DNA from 2 places in the Cytobacillus spongiae genome. Region 2 is predicted to be linked to the other one. Evidence: riboswitches for the same ligand, from Rfam matches in the RefSeq annotation. Region 2 holds a riboswitch; the other holds the start of a gene.
The links. A riboswitch is a leader RNA that binds a small molecule or an ion and turns the genes downstream of it on or off. The one in region 2 is predicted to bind S-adenosylmethionine.
Positions count from the first base shown of each region.

Region 1: linked by a shared signal. The riboswitch ahead of LS684_RS04525 (homoserine dehydrogenase) and the one ahead of LS684_RS22740 (YezD family protein) in region 2 are both predicted to bind S-adenosylmethionine.

Region 1 covers NZ_CP089997.1:833,409-849,212, reverse strand. Annotated here, with positions in the region: gene LS684_RS04530 (sodium-dependent transporter) at 1-1,188, shown strand, start outside; gene LS684_RS04525 (homoserine dehydrogenase) at 1,310-2,302, opposite strand; SAM riboswitch class I at 2,378-2,486, opposite strand; gene LS684_RS04520 (trans-sulfuration enzyme family protein) at 2,575-3,726, opposite strand; gene LS684_RS04515 (methyl-accepting chemotaxis protein) at 4,339-6,348, opposite strand; partial or broken gene LS684_RS04510 (excalibur calcium-binding domain-containing protein) at 6,819-7,084, opposite strand; gene LS684_RS04505 (PqqD family protein) at 7,361-8,554, opposite strand; gene LS684_RS04500 (ThiF family adenylyltransferase) at 8,551-9,690, opposite strand; gene yhbH (sporulation protein YhbH) at 10,404-11,573, opposite strand; gene LS684_RS04490 (hypothetical protein) at 11,792-11,977, opposite strand; partial or broken gene LS684_RS04485 (PrkA family serine protein kinase) at 12,061-13,551, opposite strand; gene LS684_RS04480 (hypothetical protein) at 13,569-14,225, opposite strand; gene LS684_RS04475 (FtsK/SpoIIIE domain-containing protein) at 14,209-15,345, opposite strand; gene LS684_RS04470 (hypothetical protein) at 15,342-15,530, opposite strand.
Region 2 covers NZ_CP089998.1:441,336-457,258, reverse strand. Annotated here, with positions in the region: gene LS684_RS22800 (thiazole biosynthesis adenylyltransferase ThiF) at 1-80, shown strand, start outside; gene thiD (bifunctional hydroxymethylpyrimidine kinase/phosphomethylpyrimidine kinase) at 95-904, shown strand; gene thiE (thiamine phosphate synthase) at 901-1,542, shown strand; gene LS684_RS22785 (L-cystine transporter) at 1,664-3,049, shown strand; gene LS684_RS22780 (SDR family oxidoreductase) at 3,379-4,152, shown strand; gene LS684_RS22775 (acyl-CoA dehydrogenase family protein) at 4,189-5,418, shown strand; gene LS684_RS22770 (TetR/AcrR family transcriptional regulator) at 5,611-6,177, shown strand; gene LS684_RS22765 (acyl-CoA thioesterase) at 6,255-6,653, shown strand; gene LS684_RS22760 (phosphotransferase family protein) at 6,688-7,764, shown strand; gene fabG (3-oxoacyl-ACP reductase FabG) at 7,844-8,602, shown strand; gene LS684_RS22750 (MaoC family dehydratase N-terminal domain-containing protein) at 8,618-9,067, shown strand; gene LS684_RS22745 (MaoC/PaaZ C-terminal domain-containing protein) at 9,064-9,471, shown strand; SAM riboswitch class I at 9,627-9,732, shown strand; gene LS684_RS22740 (YezD family protein) at 9,817-9,972, shown strand; gene LS684_RS22735 (phosphoadenylyl-sulfate reductase) at 10,076-10,774, shown strand; gene cysP (sulfate permease) at 10,790-11,854, shown strand; gene sat (sulfate adenylyltransferase) at 11,898-13,043, shown strand; gene cysC (adenylyl-sulfate kinase) at 13,057-13,659, shown strand; gene LS684_RS22715 (nitrite/sulfite reductase) at 13,674-15,284, shown strand; gene LS684_RS22710 (DUF3906 family protein) at 15,298-15,522, shown strand; gene cobA (uroporphyrinogen-III C-methyltransferase) at 15,534-15,923, shown strand, end outside.

The DNA of each region.
Region 1 (15,804 bases), on a different replicon from region 2:
ATAGGCCTTCCACTATTATTAGCAGAATTCGTTATTGGACGAAGTACGGGAAAGGATGCTATTCGCGCCTATTCAGCGATTGCTCCAAATAGCAAATGGCATTGGATTGGCTGGATCGGAGTCATTACCTGCTTTATATTACTATCCTTCTACAGTGTGGTAGGTGGATGGATCGTTATCTATTTCATCAAAGGAATCTTCGGTGGAATCATCCAATCAGGAGCGGATTATGGCGGGCTTTTTGGAGAATCCATTGGGGACGCTTGGTCTGTTCTTCTCGCTCAAGCTGCATTCTTACTGATTACGATCGTCGTTGTGGCAAAGGGCGTTCAGCAAGGAATTGAGAAGGCAAGCAAGCTGCTGATGCCCGCATTATTTGTATTATTTGTGATATTAATCGCTCGATCGTTAACTTTAGAAAATTCTTTAGAAGGTGTTAAATTCTTTTTATCACCTGATTTTTCAAAATTAACTTCCAACAGCATCCTATTCGCCATGGGACAATCCTTCTTCTCATTAAGTGTTGGGGTTTCTGTTATGGTGACATACAGCTCCTATCTTCCTAAGACAGAGCGAATTGTTCAACCTGCTCTTTCTGTAGTGTTCATGAATTTATTTATAGCAGTATTAGCTGGACTCGCAATTTTCCCTGCCGTATTCTCATTAGGTCTTGAACCAGCTGAAGGACCAGGATTGTTGTTCGTTGTTTTACCAGCCGTTTTTGAAAAATTAGCAATGGGAGAGGTCTTCTTCTTTTTATTCTTAGCCTTATTCTTATTTGCGACCTTAACTTCTGCTTTTTCAATGCTAGAGATTATTATCGCCACACTTTCAAAAGGGAATATGAAGAAGCGTGCTTCTTACTCATGGATTATAGGAGGTTTCATCTTCATTCTTGGAATTCCATCTGCCCTTTCATTTGGCACACTTTCAGACCTTACGATTTTTGGAAAAAACGCCTTTGATGCAGCCGATTTCCTTGTGAGTAATATTCTTCTCCCGATTGGTGTATTGCTCATATCATTATTTGTTCCAAATTTAATCAAAAAAGAAGTGCTTAAAAGAGAATTATTACAAGACTCTACTAGAGGAACCATCCTATTCAACATTTGGTATATCGTGTTAAAATTTGTGATTCCACCAATCATTATCATTGTTTTCATGGATGCTCTCGGAATCTTTAAATAAGGTTGATAACAGGACATTCCAAAGGAAAGGATGTTATCGTACATTTGATTCTTCTGTGTGAGCTTGATTTTCCAATTAGTTATGCACTAATGTACAGGATGAGGCGCAGTTCAATAGCACCTCATCCTTTATTATGAGCAAATGGAATATTCTCTTTCGCAAAGATAGCTACTAATTCTTCTAGCATAATACTTGCCGTTGCTGTTTTCCCAGCTCCTGGCCCTCTTAAGGTAAGCTCTCCCGATAAATCTGTATGAATAATAATTGCATTATCTACCCCCTCAACAGCAAATAACGGATGCTGCGGCCCAACCAGTGTTGGTCTGATTGACCCAATAATGCGATCTCCTACTAGTTCAGCTGAAGCTATATACTTAAGCCTTAATTTTTCATTTACGAAAGGAACTAATTCTTGTAGAGAGCTACCTAATGGTCTCCGTTCTACTTCATTCCAAACAGGCTGAGAACCATATATGGTTTCACAAAGAATCATTAGCTTATAAAAGGCATCAAATCCATCTACATCATTGGTAGGATCCGCTTCAGCATACCCGAGTTGCTGTGCTTTTTCTAAAGCTACTTCATATTCCTTCCCTTGCTCTCTCATATACGTGAGCATATAATTCGTTGTCCCATTTAGAATACCCTCGACTTTATGAATTCGATTGACCTTTAAAAGCTGACTAATGGTTCGAATAACCGGAATAGACCCAGCAGTTGTCGCCTCATACCCAATATACGTGTGATTATCTTGTGCTTGACGTTTCAATCGCTCACCATGTAGTGAAAACATTTCTTTATTTGCGGTGATTACCGGAATTCCCCTTCCTAGCCACTCGCTCACATATGTGGCAGCTGGCTCTTCCCCAACGATCGCTTCCACAACAACATCGATATTTGGAGTTTTCAATAGATCACTCCACTGATTCGTAACAATTGTACTAGCTGGAACACCTCTCTTCTTTCCACCATCTCGAACGAAAATGACAGGTACTTCAATCTCCGCATTAAGTAACTGACTCAAAGCAGACTTTTTCCCCTCAATCATTTCGAAAATACCTTGCCCAACTGTCCCAAATCCTAACAGAGCTACTCTAATTGTTTTAGCTGTCAAGACGCCACGTCCTTCCTTAAATAATTGACAAAAACGCCCTCTTCCAAAGAAGAGGGCGTGAAATCGACAATCCTCCTCTCATCTCTCAAGTCACATGACTTGTAGGAATTGGCACCATCCCAATTGTACATTGGTGGTTGCCGGGCTTCATCGGGCCTAGTCCCTCCGCCTCTCTGGATAAGAGTTTATTTAGTTGTTCTGATTTTTACTTACAAGGGGATTTTATCGAATACGATACGAATCGTCAATCATTTTTAGAAAATTTATTATTTTCAAACGGATTTTCCAGCTGCTTGCTCAATTGCTTTGGTAAATTGCTGGACAATATCAAATAATTCTTCTATTCCAACAGATATACGCACAACATGCTGGGTTATGCCCAATTTTTCTTTCGCTTCTTTCGGAAGAGCACGATGGGATGTAGCAATTGGATAGGAGACTGTCGTTTCTACACCTGCTAGTGAAGGAACAATTTTTATCCAATCTAACGCTGAAAAGAAGACACTCATATTTACCTTTTGCTGCAGCGTTACGGTTACAATTGCCCCATTACCTTTAGGCAGTTCATTTTGTGGATAATATACTTTTTCTACAAGCTCGCTTTCCACGAGAGCATTAGCCAATTCCTTCGCATTAGCTGCTTGCTTCTCTACTCGCAAAGCCATTGTTTTCGAGCCTCTCATTGTTAGCCACGCTTCAAATGGGCTTAAATTAGAGCCTAGCCCCACCACTTTTTGCCGAGCCTTATCCACGAGTTCTTTTCTCCCTACTAGAACACCTGCTGACACATCACTATGACCACCGATGTATTTTGTCGCGCTGTGGGCGACTAAATCGACTCCTAGCTCAATTGGATTGAGCAAGATCGGTGTCGCAAATGTGTTATCAATCATTGTCATCAACTCATTTTTCTTAGCGAAATTCACAAGTTCAGCTATCTTTTCTACTCGTAAAAAAGGATTCGTAATCGATTCAGAGTAGATCAGCTTTGTATTGGAATGAACATGTGATTGAAGAGATTCTATTTCTGTAAAATCAGCAAATGTAACTTGAATACCAAAATTCTTCAATTCATGACCCAGTAAATGATACGTTCCACCATACAGATCTTCTGCTGCGAGGATGTGATCGCCATTCTGTACCACAGCCAAAATACCTGCTAAAATAGCTGATATCCCAGAGGAAGTAGCCACCCCATCTTCTGCACCTTCTAGCTTAGCAATCGCCTGACCCAGCTCATCTGTATTCGGATTGCCGTTTCTCGTATATAAATAGGAACCGTCTCCTTCATAATGCCCTTCTAGATCCTCTAACGTCTTAAATTGAAAAACTGAGGTTTGAAAAATCGGTGTTGCTTTACTTCGAATGGATTCTGTATCTTTTTTATTTTGATGAACCACTTCGGTATGTATCGAACGCTTCATTATTCTGCCCCCTTATTCAGGTGATTAATGAATTCTATTATACAGTAGAGAATTAAAGGAAGAAATGATAAAGTTTTTATAAAATACTGAAATTTAGCCATGCTCTTTTGATGCTACTAATCGTTCATCTTGTTTTCTATCACTTTTTTATTTATCAAACCTCATTGATTAGCCATATCCGATCATATTAAAGCCTTAATATACTAGATTAGATGTGAATTTCCCTATGATGAGCGAAAACCCTCATCTATGGAGCGAAAATTCGTCGAATCGGAGCGAATTCTAGTCGAATAGGAGCGAAAATGGCGAAATGCGAGCGATATTCGAGGATAATGGAGCGAACGCTCATAAAAGGAGCGTTCGCTCACAAAAAGGACAATTCCGTGAAGAATCGTCAACATCTTACAATTAAACCTCGAATCCAATTAGTTCTCGCCTCCTAATAGAGCAATCCTATGCAATTAACTCGCAACTCATAATTGACACATCACTTCAATTTGCCGCATTCTCTCAATTGACCTACCATCTCAATTAGCCCTTCCTCTTCTCACGGCAAACCAAATTTCCATCATAGAAAAACGAGCAGGGGGTCCCCCTGCTCGTTCTCACTTCTTATCGTAATTTAAATTGACGAACCTGTTCTTCTAGCTTTCTAGATAATCCTTCAAGACCATTTGCATGTCTACTAAACTCTTCCATCGTTGCAGATATTTCTTCAGCCGAAGCGGAGACTTCCTCAGTTGCTGAAGCCGTTTGTTCAGAAATCGCCGAAATATTACTTGTTTGTTCAGATACAATATCTTTGCTTTGTTGGCCGATCTCAATCGAGGTTCTTACTTCCTCCGATTTCCTTGTTACTTCTTCTAATGAACGTAAAATACTGGCAAAAATTTCTTTCGTTTCTTCCACTGCCTTTTCCTGTTCTTCAACCGTACGATTCGTTGATTCTACTGACTCTACCGCTTTCTCCACAACTTGTTCAATGTTTTGGATAATACCAACGACTTGATCTGCTGACCTTTGGGATTCTTCTGCTAACTTGCGAACCTCTTGGGCTACTACTGCAAATCCTTTCCCATGCTCACCTGCCCGGGCCGCTTCAATACTTGCGTTTAATGATAGTAAGTTCGTTTGCTCTGAGATGCCTGTAATCGTGTCAATAAACGCGCTAATGCCTTTCATACTGTCTGCAACCTCTCCAATAATGGCAGACACTTGATTCGAAGATGCCTTCGTATCCGTCGATTTGATTGTTAATAGATTCATATGGTTTAAACCTTTTTCACCTAGCTCTACTGACTGCTGTTGAACAGCTAACATATCATTGGTTACCGCTTTAATATCATCTAAATTCGAAGACAATTGTTCCATCTCTTCTGCGACAGTTTGAATGTTTTCTGTTTGCGAAGCGGTCCCTTCAGCTACCTCACCCATTGCAATTGCCACTTGCGAAATAGAAGATGTAGTCTCATCCGTCATTTTAGAAAGGGAAGACGAAGTGGACAGCACTGTTTGTGAAGATGCTTCTACCTCAGTCAGAGCCTTTGAAAGATGATTCATCATCCGATTATAACTCTCTTCTAATTGCTTAAATTCATCTTTTGATTTCAACGAAACACGGGTTGTTAGATCTCCTTCAGATGCTGTTTGAATTGATTGTTGGAGAGTACGAATATTTTTGACTATTCCTTTGCTAAAAAAGAATGCTAGAACAGCTGAAATGACAATAAATCCAGCCATCAACGCAAAAATGGCAAATTCCAACCCTTTTGTACGACTCGTAAACTCCTTTTCTTCAAGTGTAGCTAATACATGCCAACCCGTGCTTTCATTAGTTGAGTAGACAGAAAATTTTTCTTTACCGTCGTACTCATAATTACTTACTCCTTCTTGATTCTTCTGCATGTCTTCCCATACACTTAGCTTGGTCACTACATCTGTACCAATCAATTCTTGGTTTGGATGAGTGATAAGAGTCCCCTCTCGATCTACTAATACTGCATATCCCTCATGTCCGACAACAATTTCATTTGTTACTTCTGCTAACTTTCCTAAGTCGACATCCACACCAATGACTCCAATAACCTCTCCAGCTTTCTCAACTGTTTTAGATAAAGTTACTACTAGATCTCCTGTTGCTACGTCTTTGTATGGAGTCCCAGTCACTAATTGACCTTTATTATTCACAGCTGATTGATACCAATCTCGTGTAGTCGGGTCGAAGTCATCTGGCAAGCCTTCCCCAGATTCTTTAGGTGATATCATAAAATCGTTACGTTCAGTAGCAAAATAGAGATGCTTATAATCCTCTCGTGTCAAACGCGTTCCATCTAATAAAAAGAAACCGTATTTAGCGTTCTCTGGGTTTAAATAGTAATCGGTAAAATTAATATTATTCGATAAAAGAGTGATTTGGCCACCAATCCCATTGGTTAGGGTATCAATTCGATTGCTGACTTCATTTACTAGCTGTACGGTCGAATTTTCCACTTCATCCTTCACGATTTTTTGAGAATACATAACGGAAAAACTCCCTAGAGCGATTATGGGAATTAACGTTACAAGTAACATCATGCTAATTAATTTCGTTTGAACATTGTTCAATCTTGATGCCTTTTTCATATCTGTTCTCCTTTATTCAATTGATATCTATTTTATCGGCAGTTTTTAACAAGTTGATAGTGTTAATTCATATTAAATCTTTTCCAATCTTGTATATTTAGCCGTTTACTTCATTCTTTTTTTATATCCATTATGATAATAAAACTATTTCTAACATTCATATAGGATAATGAAATGTGTGGAAAATACACCTAAAAAACGTATGAGCTATCTTACCATTTGGAGATGGAATTTTTATGCTGGAATCCTCGTTTTATCATGCTAGCATGAACACTACAATGATCATGCCCACAAAACAATTTATAATCGGAAAACTAAGCGAAAGTGATGAAGAGTTTTTACGTAAAGGGAGCCCTGATGAGGCAGGGATTTTAGAGGGGCATCATTAAGTAGATGATTCCCACAAAAAATGTGGAACGTGTAACTTCACTTTTTTGTGGGATCTTTTTATCTCATTAAACGATTGTCTTTTACTTTTCGCATGCAATAAAATCTTTATCGCGATCCTTGCTCTTATTCGCATCATAAAGCTCTTTTGACACAAAAGGTTTATATTTTACCTTTCCTCCTTTATTGACCGTATCTTTAGTACGAGCCCCCCCCCTTGGTAATCTTTATTTAGTTCCGTGCAATTTTGATATTTTTCAATCGACTTTGCTGAAGTAGCAGAAGTTAATTCAGATGTAACACCAAGCATTAAACTTAATGAAAGAATAGTAGCTATAGTTTTTTTCATACTTCCTCACACCTTACATCCTTTATTTTAACTGTATGATAATTTAAGGTTTGTTTCGATTTCAAGATAGACAAAAAGTTTTTTCCATTTTTCGTTAATTTCCTTTTAAAACGAATTTGATAGAGTGATATATTTCTCATCACCTCACAAACAGCTCTCTCGAAGATTACCTATCACCCGCTAAGGAATAAGATATTCAAATGTAGGTTAAGCAACAACTTCATAAAAAAAGCTTGTTGCATCAAACAAGCTTTTCATTATTCATATCATTCTATTTTAGGCTTGTGCAACAGCCCTTCTTTCTTTACGTTCTCTCCATAGCGTCCTAAAACCAAGTAGCCATGTAACCAATTGAATTAACGTCACACCAAGGACAATGATGCTATCCCAAAAATAATAACTGTAAAAATCATTCGCAACTACATTTTTTATCACAATCGTGATTCCATAAATGGATGGAGGTAGCCGAAATAAAAGAAATTGACCAGCTGCAACAAAGGCTCCAACCAAATACAAATATCCGAACCACACTGCATTTTTTTGCTCGTATTTCGGAAGATCATTCCACAGTGGAGTCTCCTTCTTTAAGAACTTCTTTCGTAAGTACATAATTCCGTTTTCATGTAATGCTGAAGTGTTTTTCCAGTTACTAACGACATAGTACATATCGGTTCGTAAATATATAATGAACTGCCAGATGAACTTTACAATACAAATGTATACGATTAACTTAGCATAATCTATGACCAACTGATTGCTACTATATAATTGCATTAGCAAACAAGCTAAAATAATTACAACATCCCATGCCATTCCTGCTAAATATGGCACATATCTTTTTGATTTTGGCCTTGACCATAAACCAGTCATATCGGTTTCAGCTACTAAAAAAACCATTCGTAAATTCAAGCGAACACGTGAAATAACCTGTTCTTTTGCTGCTGCCAGAACGTGTCCAAATTCATGAATTGCAATTAACAGGTAGCTTACAACCATTAAATTTAGGGTGCTTAAACCAATCGCTTGAAACACAAAGATGTCCTTATAATGTGGCGTGAGCTTTGGTTGCGTGAACAATAAAAAGATTATGATAAAAAAAGAAATAGAATACAAAATTAAAGCCGGTGAAGAATAGAAAAATCTACCTAACTGAACGAGCACCCTGCTCGGTTCACGTTTTACTTGAGGGTTTAACACTTCTCCATCGATGCTTAACACTAGTTTATATTCTAGTAGAGTGCTAGCAAAATCAAGCACATCAATATCATCATCATATTTCTTTTTTAGAATATCTGTAGCCTCTGTTATCGTGGAATGTCCATCCAACAACTTGATAACGTCCACAGCTACTTCAGGTACTCGTAAGAATTCTCCAGTATGTGGATCACCTATAGTGTATTCATCTCCATCTGGCTGTATCGATAAATGTGAACAATCAACTACTGTGTTTAAGTTTATTTCTATCGTCATGTAAGTACACCCTCATTGTGATCAATAGCTATTGAAATTAATTCTTCTAAGCTAGCCATTTCTTTGAAATCAGAAGAACAGGTTGGACAATATGGCTTTTTAGTTGTTTTAATATTGTCCTGTGAGATTTCCATTGTGGTCGTATCGATTGATATGATAGGTTTCATTAACGGGGAGATGCCTGTTATTAATTTCGTTACATCGGATGTAAAAAGCCCAGTTAAAATGGCTAAATTAGGGGCGAATCCAGTGTTAACTCCAGTAAAAGTTCTACCGTAATTGGTCTTTAAACGAATGATGGAATCTGGCTCCATCTGAATCAGTTCAATAAATTTGCAATCTAAGCAAGGTTCATTACATGTTGGAATCGTTCGATCCCATCTAATCTTGTGTGCATTAAACCCGCCCAGATAAAATGGAATGCCCAATGTAAAGCATGCAGCATTTACCCAACGATCGACGATAATGTTTGGTTGATCCATCATACTAATTACGGCATGACAACCTTCGATAATGTCTAATAAATCTTCATACTTTTTAATTTCGCGGTTATACATCTTTACTTTTATATCAGAATTTATTTTTCTTGTTTTTTCGTCTGCTACTTTCGATTTTAGCCTTCCGATATCATCCTCGTTATACAGGAATTGTCGGTTTAAATTAGAGCGTTCAATTGTATCGTAATCGACACCAACAATTTCACCAATACCTAATCCTGCAAGAAATGATACCGTTAAGCTGCCACCTCCGAGTCCAAGTACTGCTACTTTCGATTGGTTTAATTTTTCTTGCATGGAATACTTACTATTATTCATACTTGCATAGCTAGAAAAGTAATTGAAATTTGACTGATACCGTTCTATCTGTGTAGATGAGTATGTAGTTGGAATAACAATATCTTCTACTATTCCAAGATCATCAAGAGCTTCAATTACATCGCCAAGCTCTAGCACGCTAATATTCAGTTCTTTTGCAATCTCTTCCATTGAACTCGTTCCATCTAAAAGGTGGAGCAGCTTACTTAAATTACCGTCTAAATCATCAAGTTCTATCATTTGTCCATTGTGAATGACTTCAATTGAACTCTCTTTTCTAATGATCGGATGCAATGTCTTCTTAAAAGCCGGATTCAACATAATAATCCCCCATCCTAGAAAGTCATAATATGGTTCCCTCTAGATACTGGTAAAGAATGTTCTAAGTAATTTCATGAAAAATCCCCGCTCAACAACGAGTGGGGATTTCCCATTTGTTTCATTCCACACATTTATGTATGGAATTAACCGCCTCTGTGCATTAGCTCAGCATCAATAGTTGGAGTTAGTTTTTCTACTTTACGAACTGTAATTTTCATCAAACACACCCCCTAACTTTTTACAATTTTGATATTAATTGATAATTAGGATTACGTCAATATAAATTTCTGAATATATTTTAAATTCAGAAATTTATATTATTCTAAGATTACTTTAGTAGAACACTAAGCGAAATTTCAATTGATTCCCACCTTCACGTCTTTGCTGATAAATTTTTCAACATAACCAATATTTTTACTGTCTCTATATATCTACGTAATAGGAAATTCCAGAGAATGAACGATTAATTAGCAGGGTCTTTAATTACACAGGTGTTTGCTTCGTTTCTCGAATTATTTTAGACCTTTAAAGCTTTACATGTTTAATTGATTGTATAAAAATTCCTTTTTTATAATAGTAATATTTTTATCAGATTTTTTTGTGCTTTTGATTAGTGTTCTGAGGACCCTTTTCCGTAATAGGAATATTCACCTAGATCTATTTTCATCATTTCTCCACAGCAAATAAGCCAGCAGTCCTGCTGGCTTATTTGCTTACGCATACATTTTATTCTCTTCCTTTTGGAAGAAGCTTTTCATCGCATGGAACACATCGGCTTTTTGCTTGAGGATGTAATAACGGAAGTTTTCATTTTTGATGTTTTTATAAGCGGACATTAGGGTCGAGTGGCGGTTGTATTGATTCACTTCACCATACCCAAACATACTGGATACTTCCATGATCTCTTCCACCAGCTTTACACAGCGTGGGTTGTCGGATGTTAAATTATCTCCATCGGAGAAGTGAAATGGGTAAATATTATATCGTGTTGGATCGTATTTGTTATCAATTAATTCGATTGCTTTCCGATAGGCAGATGAGCAAATCGTTCCCCCGCTCTCGCCTTTCGTGAAAAATTCCTCTTCTGTTACGACCTTTGCTTCTGTATGATGGGCTATAAACTCTATGTCTACCGTTTCGTATTTCGTTCGTAGAAATCTTGTCATCCAGAAGAAGAAGCTTCTTGCCATATATTTTTCCCATATTCCCATCGATCCTGACGTATCCATCATCGCTAGAACGACGGCTTTCGACTCTGGCTTAACGATTTCATTCCATGTTTTGAATTTCAAGTCTTCCTGATAAATGGGGTGAAAGCTTGGTGCCCCCTTCATGGCATTGCGCTTAAATGCTGTCATCATCGTTCGTTTTTTATCTATATTGCCCATTAATCCTGTTTTCCTAATGTCATTAAACTCAATATTCTCGACGATGATTTCATCCTGTTCTTTCTTTTTCAAATTTGGCAGTTCCAATTCTTTGAACAATGCTTCTTCTATATCCATTAATGATACTTCTGCTTCAAAATAGTCATCTCCTGCTTGATCTCCTGCCCCTTGACCTTTCCCAGGTCCCTTTTGGCCACTAGAGCCATCACGAGCGACGACATCTCCAACCTGACTATCTCCATCCCCCTGCCCTACATGCTTATTCTTATCGTAGTTGTAGCGAATTTTATATTCGTCCAAGGAACGGATTGGAATCTTAACCACATCTCGACCATTTGACATGACGATGTTTTCTTCTGTGACTAAGTCTGGTAGATTGTTGCGGATGGCATCTTGAACTTTTTCTTGATGGCGCTGCTGATCATCGTGGCCTTTACGGTGGAGGGACCAATCTTCTTTTGAAATCACAAACTGATGGTTATTTGCATCGGTCATAAAATAACCCCTCCTTATAAAATTGTTTTCAAATTCCTTCACATTTCACATACGAGTTTCATACAATATCCCGAGTGTCATTTACTCAAAAGAAAATGGTGATTACTCTATCCTATGCAAAATGAGTAGAATAATTTACAAATTATTTTGACAATAAGACAATCGCCTACAAAAAAAGACAAGCCTACAAAAAAACGCATACGAAAAACGACTTGTTATCAAGTCGTTTTTCTGGTTGAATTCTTTTCATCTTGTATAGGGTCAGGATGCTTATCATCTTCCTTAAGCTCTTGATTCGTTCGAAGATTTTCCATCTGCTTACCTAGAATTTCGATTTCTGCTAAATTCTCTGCCATTGAGCTATTGGGTGGTACAGATTGTTTGTCCAGCTTGTCCTTCTTCACCTTGATCACCTCTTTTTCTCTATTTACCCAGTGACCCTCTTTTTAAAACATACGGCTGACAGAAGGACTGCCAGCCGTTATTCCTATCTATTTAACAAACTTCCCACATAACGAAGTAGTTCATTGGCTGATGTTGAATTATAGCCGTGCTCATCAATTAATCTTGCGACTACCTCATTTACCTTCTTCAGCTGCTGCTCATCAGGTGTTTTCGTAGACGTAGTAATCTTAACAACATCCTTTAAGTCAGCAAATAATTTCTTTTGAATGGCTTCACGAAGACGATCATGAGAATTATAGTCAAATCGCTTTCCTTTTCGTGCATAAGCTGAAATTCGAATAAGAATTTCTTCACGGAACGCTTTTTTCGCATTTTCTGAAATTCCGATTTGTTCTTCAATAGAGCGCATCAGCTTTTCATCTGGATTAATTTCTTCACCAGTTAACGGATCACGTAATTTCACTTTATTGCAGTACGCTTCCACATTATCAAGATAGTTATCCATTAATGTCTTAGCTGACTCATCATATGAATAGACAAACGCTTTTTGGACTTCTTTTTTCGCAATATCATCATATTCCTTACGAGCTAGCGAAATATAATTTAAATAACGTTCACGGAGCTCAGGTGTTATTGATGGATGATGATCAAGCCCTTCCTTCAGCGACCGTAGAACATCTAGAGCATTAATAGACGTCATTTCCTTGCGAATAATGGTCGAAGAAATTCGGTTAATCACATAACGTGGATCAATCCCGCTCATTCCTTCATCTGAGTATTCCTTCTTCAATTCGTCTACATCTGCTGAATTAAAACCTTCTACATTCTCGCCATCGTACAACCGCATTTTCTTCACTAAATCAATATCACCTTTTTTCGGTTCTTTCAGGCGGGTAAGAATAGTAAACATCGCTGCTACACGTAATGTATGTGGGGCAATATGAACATCTGATACATCGCTCTCACTAATCATCTTTTCATAAATCTTTTCTTCCTGTGACACCTTTAAGTTATATGGAACATGCATCACGATAATTCTTGAATGCAATGCTTCATTTTTCTTATTGGAAATAAATGAACGGTACTCCGTTTCATTTGTATGAGCGACAATTAACTCATCTGCAGAAATCAACGCAAAGCGACCTGCCTTAAAGTTCCCTTCCTGTGTGAGCGACAATAAATGCCACAGAAATTTCTCATCACATTTCAGCATTTCTTGAAACTCCATCATGCCTCGGTTCGCTTTATTAAGCTCTCCATCAAATCGATAGGCACGAGGATCTGATTCCGAACCATATTCAGCAATCGTTGAAAAATCAATGCTACCTGTTAAGTCGGCAATATCTTGAGACTTCGGATCAGACGGACTAAACGTCCCAATACCAACCCGCTTATCTTCTGAAAAGAACACTCTTTCCACCAATACATCTTCAATCCTACCACCATATTCCTTCTCTAAACGCATCATATTCAGCGGTGATAAATTCCCTTCAATTCGAACACCATATTGCTCATGAAACTCTTTCCTTAGATTTTGGGGGATTAGGTGTAAGGCATCCTCGTACATACGACAAGTAAACTTCTAAAATCCTATCCTATTTGTATTTTTATCTTACCACTATTAGGCTCTAAAATATATTTTTCTTGGATTTGTTTCTCTTCTGGCTGGAGGGATTGAATAAACTGGGTAAAGTTTTGATGTTGAAATATTTTAAAGGGGAATTCATCATCTAGTGCGTATCTTTGTTCACCAAGAATTAATATATGTGGAAACGGTTTTATAATGATTCCACTATTATACAGATCTACATATCGTTCTATTTTTTCGCGCATTTGCTTTTCAGAATAGATACTTTTTTGCACTTCAATAAAGAAGCCTGTTTTACGATAACGACAATAAATGTCTGGCTCAGCTACTCCTTTGTTTCCATACTTCGGTTCAACCAAAAATGATTCAATGAATCCATGTTTTTTAATTTCCTTGTAAGTATTAAGAATGGCTAAGAAATGACCAATCTTTTGTGAGTTTTTTTTGATCTGAACTTCAGGTCCAAAATAAACATATGGAGCAAATGCCGTTGAACGTTGAATTTCCCCATCTCTAAATAGCCTTAACAAAACATTATTGGCTGCTTGAAGGGGTTTTTTTAATGTAGAAAAATGAAGTTCTGCAATGGAGTCACGATCCATGACGCGAAATTTAGTTAAGTCTTTAATGATAGCTTTATCTCTATTCGTTAACATCATGAAACACATCCTTTTCGTTTAACTGCCTCGGTGTTTCTGTGACATCCTTCGCTGGATTCTTCATAACTATGAAAGGGTTTAAAAGTTCTTTTGCTTTTTCCATGGTTATATAGGGTGCTTGAATTTCATAAAGTTTGTCGCTATTCATAACGAAACGTCCACTAGTATCGATTTTGTGTGCATCAGGAGTATTGACGATTTTAGACTCGACTGCATCACGTAATTGAAACCCCATTGAAGTAGTTAAATTGGCTCGAATAGTGGTATCTAGTACCTTTGCGTTCGGTCTTTGCATGGATAAAATAGCAAACACCCCAAGAGTTCTCCCGATAGCCACAATTTCAGTTAAGATATCCATAATGGTTTCATCTTTCCGAAGCATGACAAATTCATCAATGCAAACGACAATATAAGGACGTTTATGTTTTCCTGGCAGATCATCCACATGACTAACCTCAAATAGCTCTGTTAAATCACTTCGTTCATCTAGCTCTTTTTTGATTGCTGCTAACATCTTTCCTATATCCCTCACGCTGCTATAAACACACTGAACATGTTCTACCTTGCGGAAAATATGAAACTCTGATTTTTTGCAATCTCCTAGAAATAATTCCAACTCATTTGGACTTTTCGTTAATATCAACGACGTTAGTATAGATCGGAGCTGTGTGGACTTCCCACTTCCTGTTTCCCCAGCAATTAAAATGTGTGGTTTGATTGCAAGATCATAGGTAACCCATTCTCCATTTTTACCCTTTCCACAAATAATTCCTAAGCGATGTGGAGTAAGCAATGGAATGATTGTGTTCTTGTTGTAGCTTAAAGAAGTTGGGATATCTTTGTTGTAAATTCTTAACATAAACTTCTTCAATTCTCCTTCCAATTCAATATTTTTTCCGAATACCTGTTGAAAAACAAATTGATTTTTTTTCAATAACTTAGGATCCATTCCATCTGGAATAGTAAAGGTAACTGTTGGATTTTCTTCTCCTGTAATAGAACGAATTTTAGGAAATATAGGACGTTCTAGTTCACCTAAGTATAATTCTCCTGCTTTAAATGCTTTAATCATCTTTTTTCGAATAGACATTTCTTTTTTTATATCAGACCAGAAACTCATCTTAACCACCCCAACATTGCATTAGTTTCAAGGAAGTAGACCCCAGCTGCCATTGCTGCAATAGGAATCAGTATCTTAAGTGTTTTTCCTAGAAAATGAAAGCCTAGATCTTCAAAAATTTTCTCAAGACATACTAATGTAATGGTGATTCCTCCAGCAACTAATATTGTTCCATCAAATAACATTTTCTCACTCCTTTTAATAATTTTAATTTTCTAATTATCAGAAAAATCACCTCCGTTCCTCCCTTATCTTCTTTTTCTTTTCTTGGTTTATACTTTCTTAACAAATTTATTGTTTATTATTTTTTTGCTATGTTTCCCTCGTACTATTGGGGTAGGACTAAACAGTAGCTAATGTGCAGGGAACGGATTTGAAAACAGTAGATTTCATTTAGATAAACATTTTCTACTGTTTCTCCTTCGTGTTATTAGCTTATGTACTATTAGTATCAATCTT
Region 2 (15,923 bases):
TCAAGGATGGGCGGACCCTCATTCACGGCACCAAAGATATGAAGGAAGCAAAATCGATTTATCATCGTTACTTAGGTTGATTGGAGGCGGAAAAATGATTCAAAAAGCATTGACGATCGCTGGGTCAGATAGCGGGGGAGGAGCAGGTATTCAAGCGGATCTTAAAACGTTTCAGGAAATGAAGGTGTATGGCATGTCTGCTGTGACCGCGGTTACGGCGCAAAATACAAAAGGAGTACAAAGTGTGTATCCGTTATCACCGGAGACGGTCATAGAGCAATTGAACTCCATTGCAGAAGATTTGACGCCACAAGCGGTCAAGACAGGTATGTTGGTGAATGGGGATATCATTTCGGAAACAGCCGCGTTTCTCCATTCACACTCCTGGGATATTCTGGTGGTGGATCCCGTAATGGTGGCAAAAGGTGGAGCTCCGTTGCTGGAAGAAGAAGCAGTATATGCACTTAAGCATTTACTGCTTCCACTTGCCTATGTGATAACCCCAAATATTCCAGAGGCTGAGGCACTTACAGGCATGGACATCCAGAATGATGGTGATTGTATGAAAGCAGCAGAAGCATTATTCCATATGGGGGCAAAACATGTGGTCATCAAAGGCGGTCACCAATCGGGAGCCGAATCTTATCTGGCAACGGACATACTCTTTGACGGGAAGAGGTTTTATACGTATACAAGCCCCAGGGTCTCCACACCTCATACACATGGTACAGGCTGCACCTTTTCTGCAGTGATCACAGCCCAATTGGCGAAGGGTCTTACGGTCCATGAATCGGTTCAAACGGCAAAACATTTTATAACAGCAGCAATCAGCGACACTTTGGGTATCGGAACTCATCATGGTCCCACGAATCATTGGGCTTATCAGGCTGGAATGAAGATATGAATCTCCGCGAAAGCCTGGAGTTATATTTTATAATGGGGAGCCAAAATTGTTTGAAGCATCCCGTCCTGGTGTTGGAAGAAGCCATTGTAGGAGGCATTACGATGTTTCAGTTCCGGGAAAAAGGAACGAAAGGGTTAAAAGGACATGCGAGAGTGAAACTTGCCATTGAGCTGCAGCATATGTGCCGGAAATACAGTGTCCCATTCATCGTGAATGACGACGTAGAGCTGGCACTGTTTATCGATGCAGATGGCGTACATATCGGACAGGAGGATGCACCTATTGAAGGTGTGCGCCGGAAAATCGGGGGCAAGCTGCTCGGGGTTTCGTGCCATAATAGGAAAGAAGCCGGATTGGCTATGGAATCTGGTGCAGATTATCTTGGGGTGGGTCCCATGTTTCCTACGGATACAAAGCAGGATTGCAGAAAGGTTCGGGGTCCGGGAGTCATCCAGTCTATAAGGGCCGGGGGCATTGGCATTCCCCTGGTCGGGATCGGTGGAATACATGAAAAAAATGCCTCTCAGGTGTTGAAGGCAGGTGCGGACGGGGTTGCGGTCATTTCCGCCATTTCAAGGAACCCTTGCCGGACGGGAATGTTGGCGCGTGCAGTCCGTGATACCCTGCTTGAGTCGTGAGTGTTGTCCAATGGCAAAAATAATCCATTACGGAAACATATCTCTCCCTCTCCCATCATACCTATACAGTAGACCTCGGTCTGACTTGTATCATCATCAAAGATAAGAGGGAGGGGTAAGAATGAATGTTTGGTTTGTATTGTTAACTATTTTGGTGTTTCTTGTTCTCATTGGTGTTTTACTTTATATGCAAAAGAAAAAGTTTTCGTTTTCCAAACGGGTGTTTACGGCACTTGGACTTGGGATATTATTTGGCTTTGGCCTCCAGTGGGTATATGAGGCAGCAGATGAAAATCTGACCCAATCCATTGAGTGGTTCAATATCGTTGGGACCGGCTACATCAAACTGCTGCAAATGATTGTAATGCCTTTGGTATTTATCTCTATTCTATCAGCTTTCACTAAATTAAAGCGCTCTCATAACTTAGGGAAGATTTCCATTCTGATTATTGGATTGCTGGTAGGAACCACTGCAGTAGCTGCAGCTGTAGGTATTGGCACCACAGTTGCTTTTGATCTCGAAGCCATTCAGATCGATCAAGGAGATGCAGAAGCGGCAAGGGGTGCGCAATTAGAGGAGAGAGCGACTGCGCTGGAAGGTCAAAGTTATCCGCAAAAAATTCTGGAGCTTTTACCTGCTAATCCATTCTTCGATTTCACGGGCCAAAGAGCAACCTCAACCATTGCCGTTGTGATTTTCTCAGCATTCATCGGAATAGCATACCTTGGGGTCCAGCGCAAGGAACCGGAAGCAGCTGCTTTCTTCAAAAAAATGGTCGAATCACTCTATGCTGTCATTATGAGGATCGTGACGATGGTGTTGAGACTTACTCCATACGGTGTATTAGCCATTATGGCTAAAACGGTGGCATTGAGCAATTTTGATGCCATTATGAAGCTGGGTGAATTTGTAGGTGCTTCGTATGTTGCCTTGCTGATAATGTTTGCCATCCATTTAATGATGCTGACACTTGCAGGATTAAATCCTGTGACATATATGAAAAAAGTATTACCGGTATTGGCATTTGCTTTTACGTCAAGATCCAGCGCAGGAACTTTACCTCTCAACATTCAAACACAAAAGAATCAGCTTGGTGTTTCAGAAGGAATAGCCAACTTTTCAGGATCATTCGGGTTATCCATCGGTCAGAACGGCTGTGCAGGTGTATACCCTGCCATGCTTGCCGTGATGATCGCTCCAACGGTAGGTATCAATCCGTTGACACCTTCCTTTATTTTTACCCTTATCATCATTGTGGCCATCAGTTCCTTTGGTGTTGCCGGAGTCGGGGGAGGAGCAACTTTCGCTGCGATCCTGGTACTTTCTGCAATGGATCTTCCGGTGGCACTTGCGGGTCTATTGATTTCTGTTGAACCATTAATCGATATGGGGCGAACAGCGGTAAACGTAAGTGGTGCAATGACATCAGGAATCATAACAAGTAAGGTGACGGGAGACTTGGACACAGAAACGTATAACAAAGAAATGGTTGAAGCAGAAGCATAAAGAGACGCTTCCCAAAGGTGAAACAGGATAAGTGCACTACTAGAATGGTGCCAGGGCGAACCCTGGAGATAAATAAAGATATCAGTACGTACGAGAAGCTACCAGGAAATGGCGTCTGGTAGCTTCTTTGCATTTGACTATGCTTATAAGGTGATTCGAATTTTTGTCCTGTAGGGATCACTACCTGAATAACGTAACAATAAAGGATGATTTCAAGTCATTATAATTGAAAATTCTGACTATATTATTTACGATGATAGTGTACATACCAACCGGTTAGTATCTTGGGTATGTGAATGGAATTTCTGTAAGAATAAGGAGGCTGAATCATGCATGTAAAGGAATTATTCGATCTTTCAGGAAAGGTGGCCCTCGTCACAGGTGGAGGAAGGGGGTTGGGAAAACAGATCGCTACGGGATTTGCTGAAGCAGGGGCAACCGTTGTTCTATGTTCCAGAAATGTGGAAGCGTGTGAAATCGTGAAAAAAGTATTAGAAGGGATGGGCGTCCGTTCACTTGCGATGAGGTGCGATGTCACCAATCCCGAAGACGTACAGCATGTTGTAGATGAAACCAAAAAGAAGTTTGGAAGAATAGATATTTTAGTGAATAACAGCGGTGCTTCCTGGGGTGCGCCGGCAGAGGAGATGCCCTATGAAGCTTGGCAGAAAGTCATGAATGTGAACGTGAACGGCACCTTCCTCATGTCTCAGACAGTCGGGAAACTCATGATCGAACAAGGAGCAGGGAAAATCATTAATATTGCATCCGTAGCCGGTCTACAAGGGACAGACCCCCGCTATATGGATGCCATCGGTTACAGTACCAGTAAAGCGGCTGTCATACATTTCACGAAAGATTTGGCGGTCAAATGGGGATCACGGGGGATCCATGTAAATGCCATAGCCCCGGGATTCTTCCCGACCAAAATGTCCAAAGGTGTCCTGTCCCAGGCAGGTGAAGCCATTTTGGACGGAACTCCGCTAAACCGCTTCGGTAACGAAAATGACCTCAAAGGAGCTGCCCTGTTTCTTTCATCCAACGCATCTGACTTTGTCACTGGTGCAGTTCTAGTCGTTGACGGCGGCTCATCAGCCAAGTGAATCCTGAATGTATGAAAACCGGAAAGGAAGGATTTAATGGATTTCTCCCATTCTCCCAAAGTACAAGAATATCAAAATAAACTGTCACGGTTCATGCAAGAATACGTATATCCGAGTGAAGCTGTTTATGAACAGCAATTAAATCAACAGGAAAACAGATGGAGTGCCGTTCCTGCAATCATGGAAGAGTTAAAGGCAACAGCAAGGAAACAAGGTTTATGGAATCTATTCCTCCCTGAAAGCGAATATGGAGCCGGACTGAAGAATATTGAATATGCACCTCTCTGCGAAATAATGGGCAGATCCCTGATCGGGCCTGAAATCTTTAATTGCAGCGCACCTGACACAGGTAATATGGAAGTGCTGGAACGTTACGGGACACCAAGCCAAAAAGAGCATTATCTTCGCCCCCTCCTTCAAGGTGAGATCCGATCTTGTTTCTCTATGACAGAGCCTGACATTGCCTCATCCGATGCGACGAATATTAAAGCAAGTATTATAAGGGATGGTGATGAATATGTCATAAATGCGAAGAAATGGTGGTCTTCCGGGGCCGGGGACCCACGATGCAGCTTTACCATTTTAATGGGGAAAACCGATCCTACAGCAATTCGGCATGAACAACAATCCATGATCATCGTCCCTTTGAATACACAGGGAGTGAAAATAGAACGAATGCTTCCGGTTTTCGGATACGACCATGCCCCCCATGGCCACGGAGAGATCACTTTTACGAATGTCAGGGTTCCTCTTGAGAATATGATCTGGGCAGAAGGAAAAGGGTTCGCCATTGCTCAGGGAAGGCTTGGTCCGGGACGGATTCATCATTGCATGCGTTTAATAGGTGCAGCAGAGCGAGCCCTGGAAGAATTATGTAAGCGCGTTCGGACGCGTGAAGCATTTGGGAAACCACTGGCTGGACAAGGCGTTGTACAAGAATGGATTGCGGATTCGAGGATTGAAATCGAGCAGGCGCGTCTTCTGACGATGAAAGCGGCTCATATGATGGACACAGTGGGTAATAAAGCTGCAAAACAGGAAATCGCCATGATTAAGGTGGTGGCTCCATCCATGGCATTGCGAGTGATTGACAGGGCAATTCAGGCATTTGGGGCAGCCGGGGTTTCAGAAGATTCTACACTGGCGGCACAATGGGCAAATGCCCGTACATTACGTCTTGCCGATGGACCCGATGAGGTGCACAGGGCACAATTGGCCAAATTGGAACTTCTAAAATATGATAAAGATTCTGCCGTGGTGAGCTAAAGAGTGAGGGCAGATAACGCTAAAAGGAGGGTGAACATCATCACCGATGGAATCGGATGAAAAGAATGGTGTCCATAGGGAATCTTTTTATTACCGTTGCATGCTGTATGTAAATGGTGGTGACCCTTTCAAAACAAAAACAGGAATGTGATATCATCCATGTGATCGTTTAACAGATTGAGAGGACTATTTATGAAAGAGAAACTGACAGATCATGCTATACGTTTATTTGATGAAAAAGGTTTTACCGTTACTTCCATTCAGGACATAGTAGAATCAATCGGGGTAACAAAGGGAACATTTTATTACTATTACTCGAGTAAAGAAGAGCTTTTACGTGAAATTCACATCCGCTATATAAATGAATTGTTGTCAAAACAGGAAAGTATACTTAAAGATGACGGTAAAAGCTACAGAGAAAAGCTTTTTGACATCGTCCATCTTTCCATAGTGGACATTAAGGAACAAGGGAGCAGCGCCAAAGTTTTCTTCAGGGAAATCAGGCATCTGAGTCAGGAAAGCCTGGAAATAATTGAGCCAAAGCGGGATATGTATCGATATAATATCGAAGCTCTTCTTGATGATGGTAAAAGGAAAGGAGACTTTCGTAAGGACTTTGACGTGTCGATTGTGACATTCGGAATACTCGGGATGATGAACTGGAGCTACCAATGGTATAAACCTGATGGTTCGAAATCTGGAAGGGAAATTGCAGGGACTTTCGTCGAAATGATTTTAAGAGGAATTGAAGAGGGCTAAAAGGGAAGAGGAGTTCAGACCTCCCCTTCCTAGCATACTGAATGGTTGGTCTTTACGAAGGGAGAAGGGAATAAATAATGGAAAGCATCACGGTAACGAGTCGATTTTGCGAAACAGATGCATTAGGTCATATCAACAATATAACCTATTTTATATACTTGGAAGAAGCAAGAATTAAATTTTTTGAAGCCTTGGGATTCGAACTGGACACGACGGACTGGCGGTTTATTTTGGCTTCAACCAAATGTGACTTTGTTTCTCAAGGTTATTTTAATCAAGAGTTGAAGGTCACCACCTGCCTGTCAAAAATCGGTTCAAAGAGCTTTCAGTTAGAGCATGATATTTTGTGTGGGAAAACGGATCAACTGATTGCCAGGGGAAGTGCGGTAATGGTTTATTTCGATTTTCTTCAGCAGCAAAGCCTAATGATTCCTGAACTGTTAAAGGCGCAGTTAACCGAACATCTGTGTCCGTAAAAAAACTGAATATTCTTAATTTTGGAGGGGTTAAATGACTGATCAAGCAGCGTATGAAACAGTATCGGTACGAAAGGGAGAAGAATTGGATAGGTCGAATATAAAAAAGTTCCTGGATGAACATTTTCCTGAACTGATGCAAGAAGAGCTTTTGATTCAGCAATTTTCTGCCGGGCACTCCAATCTTACGTATCTATTAAAAATGGGTGATTGGGAAGGGGTTCTGAGGCGTCCTCCTTTAGGACCCATCGCGCCAAAGGCCCATGATATGAAAAGGGAATATCGTATCCTGTCGGAAATCCAACCTTTATTCGGTGTTACACCCGAGCCGTACGTATTCTCAGATGAAGAAAGTATTGTGGGCACTCCATTCTTTATCATGGAACGGAAAAAGGGTGAAGTATTTGATACTTCATTTCCTCCACACCTTCATGTCACACCCGATGTATGCAAGAGAATCTCAGAGGAGATGGTTTCTAAACTGGTTGAACTTCATTCCATCGATCCACGTCTGACAGGTCTTCATGAAATCAGCAGGCCTGACCATTTTATGGAAAGGCAAGTGCATGGGTGGGTTAGGAGGTACGAACGTGCGAAGACCAGCGAAATCCTTGAGGTTGGTCAACTGACACAATGGCTGATGAAGAATGTACCGAGCAATGCTGAAGCCACTATCATCCATTACGACTATAAATTGAACAATGCCATGTTCTCTTCTGACCTGAAGTCCATGGTGGGTCTATTTGACTGGGAGATGGCAACTGTAGGAGATCCCCTGGCAGATTTGGGGGTGGCCATGGGATACTGGATCCAATATGATGACCCTGAATTATTGAAATTCGGAATTGGTAAGCCTCCTGTAACGGTGATGGAGGGCTTCTACAGCAGAGCACAATTTATCGAAGAATATGCCAGAAAGAGTGGAAGGGATGTGGATCACATTCATTTCTATTTATCCTTTGCCTATTTTAAGCTCGCCGTTATCGTCCAGCAGATTTACTACCGGTATAAAATGGGCCAAACAAAAGATCCCCGCTTTAAGGATTTTGACCGATTCGCGAAATCCTTGATCATCCTGGGGAACGAGGCTGCATTAAATCGTCTTGGATAGATTTAAAAACGGATCATTTTAAGGTATCTATTAAAACGGAGAAAGAAGACAAATTGTACAAGGCAGGGAGGTTGTATGTATGGGTGAACGATTTAAAGGAAAAGTAGCTTTAGTGACAGGGGGAAGCAGAGGAATCGGGAAATCAATCGCCAGTTTCTTTGCGGAAGAAGGTGCAAAAGTAGCCATCCTTGATGTAAATGAAAAAGCTTTAAGTAATGTGGGTGCGGAGTTAGAACAATATGATGTTTATATAAAAGTGGCGAATGTAGTTCAGTCCCAGGAAGTGGAGATGGCTGTCAAGGAAGTAGTCGATACCTTTGGTTCCATTGATATTGTCGTCAATAATGCCGGGGTCATCAGAGATAACCTGCTATTTAAAATGAGTGACAACGACTGGCAGACGGTCATGGATGTCCATTTGAAGGGTTCGTTTAATGTGGCAAAAGCAGTTCAAGGGTATATGGTGAAGAAAAAATTCGGACGGATCATCAATATTTCTTCTACCTCGGCACTCGGGAATAGGGGACAGGCAAACTACTCCACGGCTAAAGCCGGGTTACAAGGGTTAACGAAAACCCTTGCCATTGAGTTGGGGCCTTTCGGAATCACAACGAATGCAGTAGCTCCAGGTTTTATTGAAACAGAAATGACCAGGGAGACGGCAAAGCGAATCGGAATCACGTTTGAACAGCTGGTAGAGGCTAGTCTTCAAGGGATTCCTGTCGGTAGAAGCGGACAGCCGGAAGATATCGCACATGCAGTGGCGTTTTTTGCAGATGAAAAGTCATCTTTTGTCAATGGTCAAGTGCTTTACGTAGCCGGAGGTCCCAAAGCTTAACAGGAGGAGAATGGTATGTTTCAATCTCATATAGGCAAGCGTTCAACATCCGTAGCAAATGATGTGGAGAGAGGGGCGGTGCGGAAATTCGCAGAAGCCATCAAAGATCCCCACCCTCTATATGTTGATGAAAAAGCAGGTAAACGATCTCGTTACAAGGACAATATCGCTCCCCCTACATTTCCCCGTGTGTTTGATTTTGGAACGATTGAAGGGTTTCATCTTCCAAACATCGGGTTAATCCATGGGGAACAAACTTTTCACTATAAAAGACCACTTAAAGTTGGTGAACGTATTCACTGTCATACCGAAATAAAAGATTACTATGAACGTAAAGGCTCGGATGGAACATTAGGTTTCCTTGTGATAGAAGACATTGGTGAAGATCAGGCAGGGATCAGGATTTTTACGGCGGAATCCATTGTCATCATCACAGAAGCAGTAAGGGAGAGGTTAGGAAAATGACTGTACTATCGTCCTATCGTATCGGTGAATTTCTTCCCGAAGTTGAGTTAGAACCTGTTACGAGAATCGACCTGATCAAATATGCAGGGGCTTCGGGGGATTATAACCCCATTCATACAATAGATGAAGAAGCACGTAAACTTGGTCTCCGTGGAATCATTGCCCACGGAATGTGGACAATGGGCAATCTGTCCAAGCTTTTCAGTGATTACTATGAAGAAGGATATATGAGGGAGTATTCAGTACGGTTTAAAGGAATGGTCTTCCTCCACGACGTGATTACCTTAAGAGCAGAAGTAGTTGAAACAGGGATCGATCATGCACGTTTTAACGTTTCAGCCATAAATCAAGACGAAAAGAAAGTGATCGACGGGAAACTGACATTTCAGTTTTATCGTCATTAAGTAAATATAGTGTAGTAAAGCTTCGAATAAAGGAATAAAGATAAGTAGGATTGAAATTTTGCCACAAAATAAGCAGAAAGACATAAATCCGATAGAAAAACTCGGGTTGACTTTCCCTAGAAGTGTGATATTATTTAGAATATTAAAAAGAATAACTCTTATCCAGAGAGGTGGAGGGATCTGGCCCTGTGAAGCCCAGCAACCTACGTATTGTAAGGTGCTAATTCCAGCAAAATGTAAAGTCATTTTGGAAGATAAGGTAAACTTACCTGAACAACTTTCCAAAATGGGGGGTTGTTTTTTTCTTGATTTTTTTCTGGATAAGATGAAAATTGGGGGGATCATGTGGCGAACGATAATAATCATGAAGCTGGGTATGAGGCAGTCGTGGACAAAATCACTTCTATGTTGAAAACGATGAATTTCGGATCGATAACCATCGTGGTTCAGAATGGTAAAGTCATTCAATTAGAGAAAAATGAGAAAGTCCGAATTAAATAAGCTGACTAGACAAACTAGAGGCGCATAGCTGGATAAAGGGGATCCCCTTTATCTTGTTATCGCCTCTTTTTAGTTGGATAAGCATCAGGGAAAGGTGTGTATCATGTTAACCTATGAAACTTGGAAACAACCAACCTTGGATTTTGAAGTGGATCCGGTCTATAAAGGGGCATTGCACGTCCTGAAATGGGCCTATAACCATTACGGTGAAAGTGTAGTGTATGCGTGTAGTTTCGGGATTGAGGGCATTGTACTCATTGACCTCATATCCAAAGTACAACCCCTTGCCACCATTGTTTTCCTGGATACAGGCGTTCATTTCAAGGAAACGTATGAAATCATTGAAAAAGTGAAGGACACTTATCCGGGGCTGAACATACTCATGAAAACGCCCAGTCTGACTATCAAAGAGCAGGCAGATGTATATGGGGATAAGCTATGGGAGAAACACCCGAACATGTGTTGTCAAATTCGAAAGCTTGACCCATTGAAAGAAACCTTATCCAAAGGGAATGCCTGGATATCAGGGTTAAGAAGGGAACAATCTTCGACGAGGGCTGACGTTGAATTCATTAATAAAGATGATAAATTTCAATCCGTTAAGATCTGCCCACTGATTCACTGGACTTGGAAGGAGATTTGGAGGTATGCCCATAAACATAACCTGTCCTATAATCCCCTCCATGATCAAGGGTATCCGAGCATAGGCTGCTTCCACTGCACAGCACCGGCCATCGATATGAATGATCTTCGCTCCGGAAGATGGAAGGGGAAGGGGAAGACGGAATGCGGCCTTCATTAAAAAGGGGGAACACCTTTGCTTGAAATTTCGGCCCTCATCATCAGCTTGTTTTTTGCTATGAATATCGGTGCCAGTGGAGCGGCAGCATCGATGGGCGTTGCATATGGTGCGGGAGCGATAAAGAACATCAGGACAGCATTATGGATATGTGCCGCCGGTGTCCTGAGCGGAGCGGTCCTGGGGGGAGGAGAGGTAGTAAAGACCATCAGTTCAGGGATCATTCCACAAAATGTATTGTCGATTAAAATCGTCATCATCATTTTGTTATCGGCGACGAGTTCTTTGTTCCTGGCGAATGTAATCGGCATTCCGTTATCCACCAGCGAAGTCACAGTAGGGGCGGTTGTAGGAGTGGGGGTAGCCTATCAGGTTCTTTATGTAAAGTCTCTGATCACCATCATGTCATTCTGGGTGATTGTCCCGGTTGTCGCATTTGGGGTTACATGGCTTTTCGGTATAGGTTTAGCTGGACTTGAAAAGCGAGGGTATCAATTTGAAAAAAGGTGGCTTGCTTACCTTTTGATTACCGCCGGATTCTTTGAAGCTTTCTCAGCAGGGATGAATAACGTGGCAAACGCTGTGGGACCTCTGGTGGGTGCGGGGTTACTCTCACCTTCAAGGGGGATCTTGATTGGTGGTTTATTTGTTGCACTGGGAGCCATTTTACTGGGAAAAAAGGTGGTGGAGACAAATGGAAAGAAGATCACGCAATACTCTAAAGCAGAAGGAATCGTCATTTCATCCACAGGAGCATTCCTCGTTATGTTGAGCTCACTCTATGGATTGCCGATCCCTCTAACGCAGGTTACGTCCTCTTCCATCATCGGTCTTGGAATGGCTAAAAACGGTAAACGTATGCTGCAAAAGAAGATTGTAAAGAAAATCGTAAAAATTTGGGTGGTTTCTCCACTGATTTCCCTCAGTATTTCATATTTTTTGGTTAAAATTTTTATCCATAGTGATGTCTACTCAATCGTTGTTCCTTTGAGTGTCATCATTGCCACTGTGGGGGCACTCTCCCTCATGCGGGTCATGAGTGAAGAAAGGCGGTCCGTCCACGAAGATGGAGGCGGTATATAAATTTAATTCCGATTAAATCAATATGTTAAGGAGGTAATGGAGAATGAGTTTACAACCCCACGGTGGAGTACTGGTTCAATCCTATCTACCTAAAGAATCATTCGAGGACGTTCAACAGGAAATCCCACTGGATGAAATCGCAGTAAGTGATTTGGAACTCATTGCGATTGGTGCTTACAGTCCAATAGACGGATTCCTGACAGAAGCAGATTATAAGAGCGTTGTAGAAACATTGCGGCTTGAAAGCGGGTGTGTTTGGAGTATCCCTATTACCCTTCCCCTTGATAGAGATCGAGCTGGTTCCGTAAAGATAGGGGTAAAGAGCAGGCTCGTATATAAAGGAGAAACGTATGGGCTCATTGACGTAGAGGATGTGTATGTACCCGATAAACTAAAAGAAGCCCTTCTAGTATACGGAACGGACGATGAAGAACATCCTGGCGTAAAGAAATTATTCCAGCGGGGGGAAGTGTATATAGGAGGCAAGGTCACCTTGCTTAAGAGACTGACTAAGCCTTTTCAGAAGTATACATTTGATCCTGATGAAACACGAAAGCTGTTCCAGGAAAAGGGGTGGAAAACGGTTGTCGGTTTTCAAACGAGAAACCCTGTTCACAGGGCACATGAGTACATTCAAAAAACCGCTTTGGAAACGGTGGATGCCTTGTTTTTGAACCCATTAGTGGGTGAAACCAAGGCAGATGATATTTCAGCGGAGATCCGCATGGAAAGTTATGAAGTTTTACTAAAGAGCTATTACCCGGATGACCGAGTATTTCTGGGAGTCTTTCCTGCAGCCATGAGATATGCAGGACCAAAAGAAGCCATCTTTCATGCGTTAGTACGAAAAAACTATGGCTGCACTCATTTTATTGTCGGAAGAGATCATGCAGGTGTCGGTGATTATTACGGAACCTATGATGCTCAGAAAATATTTGATCAGTTCAGTGAGGAAGAAATCGGGATCATACCGCTCTGCTTCGAGCATAGCTTCTATTGTAAGAAATGTGAAGGAATGGCGACGACAAAGACATGTCCTCATGAAAAAGAACACCGCGTCATCCTTTCAGGAACGAAAGTGAGAGGGATGCTTCGAAGGGGAGAAATTCCACCTTCAACCTTTAGTCGACCAGAAGTGATTGAAGTGTTGATCAGGGGACTAAAACAGGAAACGAAACAAACGCTTTGAGGAGGTGCATCGATTGAGTGAAAAAAAAAGAAACATCGTTTGGCACGAAACTACCGTAACGAAACAGGAGAGACGCTCCCTGAATGGACACCAAAGCTTCATCCTCTGGTTCACCGGATTGTCGGCCTCAGGAAAGTCGACGATTGCCAATGCCTTGGCCCATTCCCTATTTCAACAGGGAAAGCAGGTGTATGTTCTTGATGGGGATAATGTTCGTCATGGATTGAATCATGATTTAGGATTTAACGAGAAAGATCGCAAAGAGAATATCAGAAGAATAGGCGAGGTCTCCAAGCTGTTCATTGACAGCGGGCAAATCGTCCTTACCGCCTTTATCTCCCCGTACAGGGAAGATCGGGATGTTGTACGTAAATTAGTCGGACCAGAAGAATTTATGGAAGTGTACGTTCATTGTTCAATCGAAACATGTGAAAAGAGAGATCCAAAAGGTTTATACAAAAAAGCAAGAAAACATGAAATTACTCATTTCACGGGAATCAGTGCCCCCTATGAAGAACCGGAGAATCCGGAAATCATTCTCGATACAGAGAAGAATACCATTGAAGAGTGTGTAGAGAGCCTGCTGTCAGAATTAAAACACAAACAATTGATATAAGGAGAGAGAGAATCATGGCGTATTCCAAATCATGGGAGTCAAATGAGAAATTGAACAAAACGGAATTATGGAAGCTTGAGAAAGATGGATTGTCAATCTTTGAAGACATACCCCATTATGCCGAAAATGGGTTCTCTTCCATCCCGAAAGAAGAGTGGGATAAATTCAAATGGGCCGGCCTATACCTTCAGAGACCAAAGGAAGACGGGTATTTCATGATGAGGGTGAATGTTCCATCAGGGATCTTAACGTATGATCAGGCAAGAGCACTTGCTTCCATTTGTAAAGAGTATGGAAGGGACGTCTATGACATTACCACACGGCAGGCAGTACAGTTTCACTGGTTGAAGATCGAACAGATTCCCGATATATTCAAACGCTTGGAGGAAGTGGGACTATCTTCTGCAGGTGCATGCGGGGATATTACCCGGAACATTGTTGGAAATCCTCTGGCTGGTATCGATCCTGATGAACTATTTGATACAAGAGGTGTTGTGAAAGAAGTGTATGATTTCTTCCAGCATAACGAAGATTTTTCAAATTTGCCGAGAAAATATAAAGTCGCGATCTCCTCTAATGTTAACAATGCCTCAAATGCCGAGATCAACTGTGTATCTTTTGTTCCGGCAAAAAAATGGATCGATGGCAAGGAGGCAGTCGGCTTTCACTTGAAAATCGGAGGGGGATTGTCTGCCAGACCGTTTCTTGCACAGGAATTGGACGTTTTCGTTCTTCCTCATCAAGTGAAGGATGTCTCCATTGCCGTTACGACCATTTTCCGGGACTACGGTTATCGGGAGAAGCGGCATTTAGCCAGGCTTAAATTTTTAATGGCTGACTGGGGGCCGGAGAAGTTCAAAGAGAAGTTACTGGAATATGTAAAGCTTCTACCAGCGGGGACTAGTGCCGTAAAAGGATGGAACGCAGGATATTTCTATGGTGTTCATCCTCAGAAACAGGAAGGGCTCAATTATGTGGGACTGAATGTTCCTGTAGGCCGTCTCAATTCGGATGAAGTGTATGAGCTTGCAAGGATTTCCAAGAAATATGGAAACGGTGAATTGCGCAACTGCAATTCCCAAAACCTCATCATTCCGAATATTCCGGATGAACACGTGGAGTCCTTACTTTCCGAGAAAATCTTTGACCGGATTTCAACGAGCCCCCTATCGTTTATCGGATATTCAGTGTCTTGCACAGGTATCGAATATTGCAATCTTGCATTAGTGGAAACGAAGGAACGGATGAGACAGGTTGCCAATCAACTGGATCAAGAACTTGAACTGGACGTGCCGGTCAGAATTCATATGGTGGGATGTCCTAATTCATGCGGTCAGCGCCAGATTGCTGATATTGGCCTTCAAGGAATAAAAATGAGAACAAAAGATAAGAAAATGATCGAAGCTTTTGAGATTTACATCGGTGGTACCCTTCAAGATGGAGGAAAGTTGAATCAGAAGTTAAAAGGAAAAGTGGAGGCAGAAAACCTGACTGAGGTTGTCAGGGAGCTGCTCATTCATTTCAAGAATACGAAGGAACCGGGTGAAGCATTTTACGATTACATCAACCGAGTTGGAACAACGACGCTACAGGAATCCCTGAATCAGTCACTTCAGGAAGCATGAGGGGGGAAATCAGATGAACTTGTATCGGTTTGAAGTCACCGCTCACGCATACGTTACGATTGTAGTGGTAGCCGCTGAATCAGATGAGAAAGCTTTTGATTTAGTTGAGATTGAACTCGAGAAGTATTTCTTGAAAAAGCAGGAGATCTTGGACATCTCTCTTTATGAAAAACGCAGGATCCGGGGAAATGGTGCAGGGTTTGTTCTGCACGAACAGGAAACGATCATTAAACCATAAGGAGGAAAACAATGGGAAAGGTATATTTGGTGGGAGCGGGTCCTGGAGATCCTGAATTGATCACGGTAAAAGCGCTGAAAGCAATCCAAAAAGCAGACGTCATTCTTTATGACCGATTGGTGAATAAAGAACTCCTTTCTTATGCGAAGAATGGTGCTGACTTAATCTACTGCGGCAAACTGCCAAACTATCATACGATGAAACAGGAGACGATCAATCATTTCCTTGTCCGTTACGCAGCAAGCGGGAAAGTGGTGGTGAGATTAAAAGGAGGAGATCCCTTCGTATTCGGAAGGGGTGGAGAAGAAGCAGAGGCATGCGCGAAAAAAGGGATTTCCTTTGAAATCGTCCCAGGTATTACGTCAGGAATAGCGGCTGCTGCCTATGCGGGGATTCCAGTT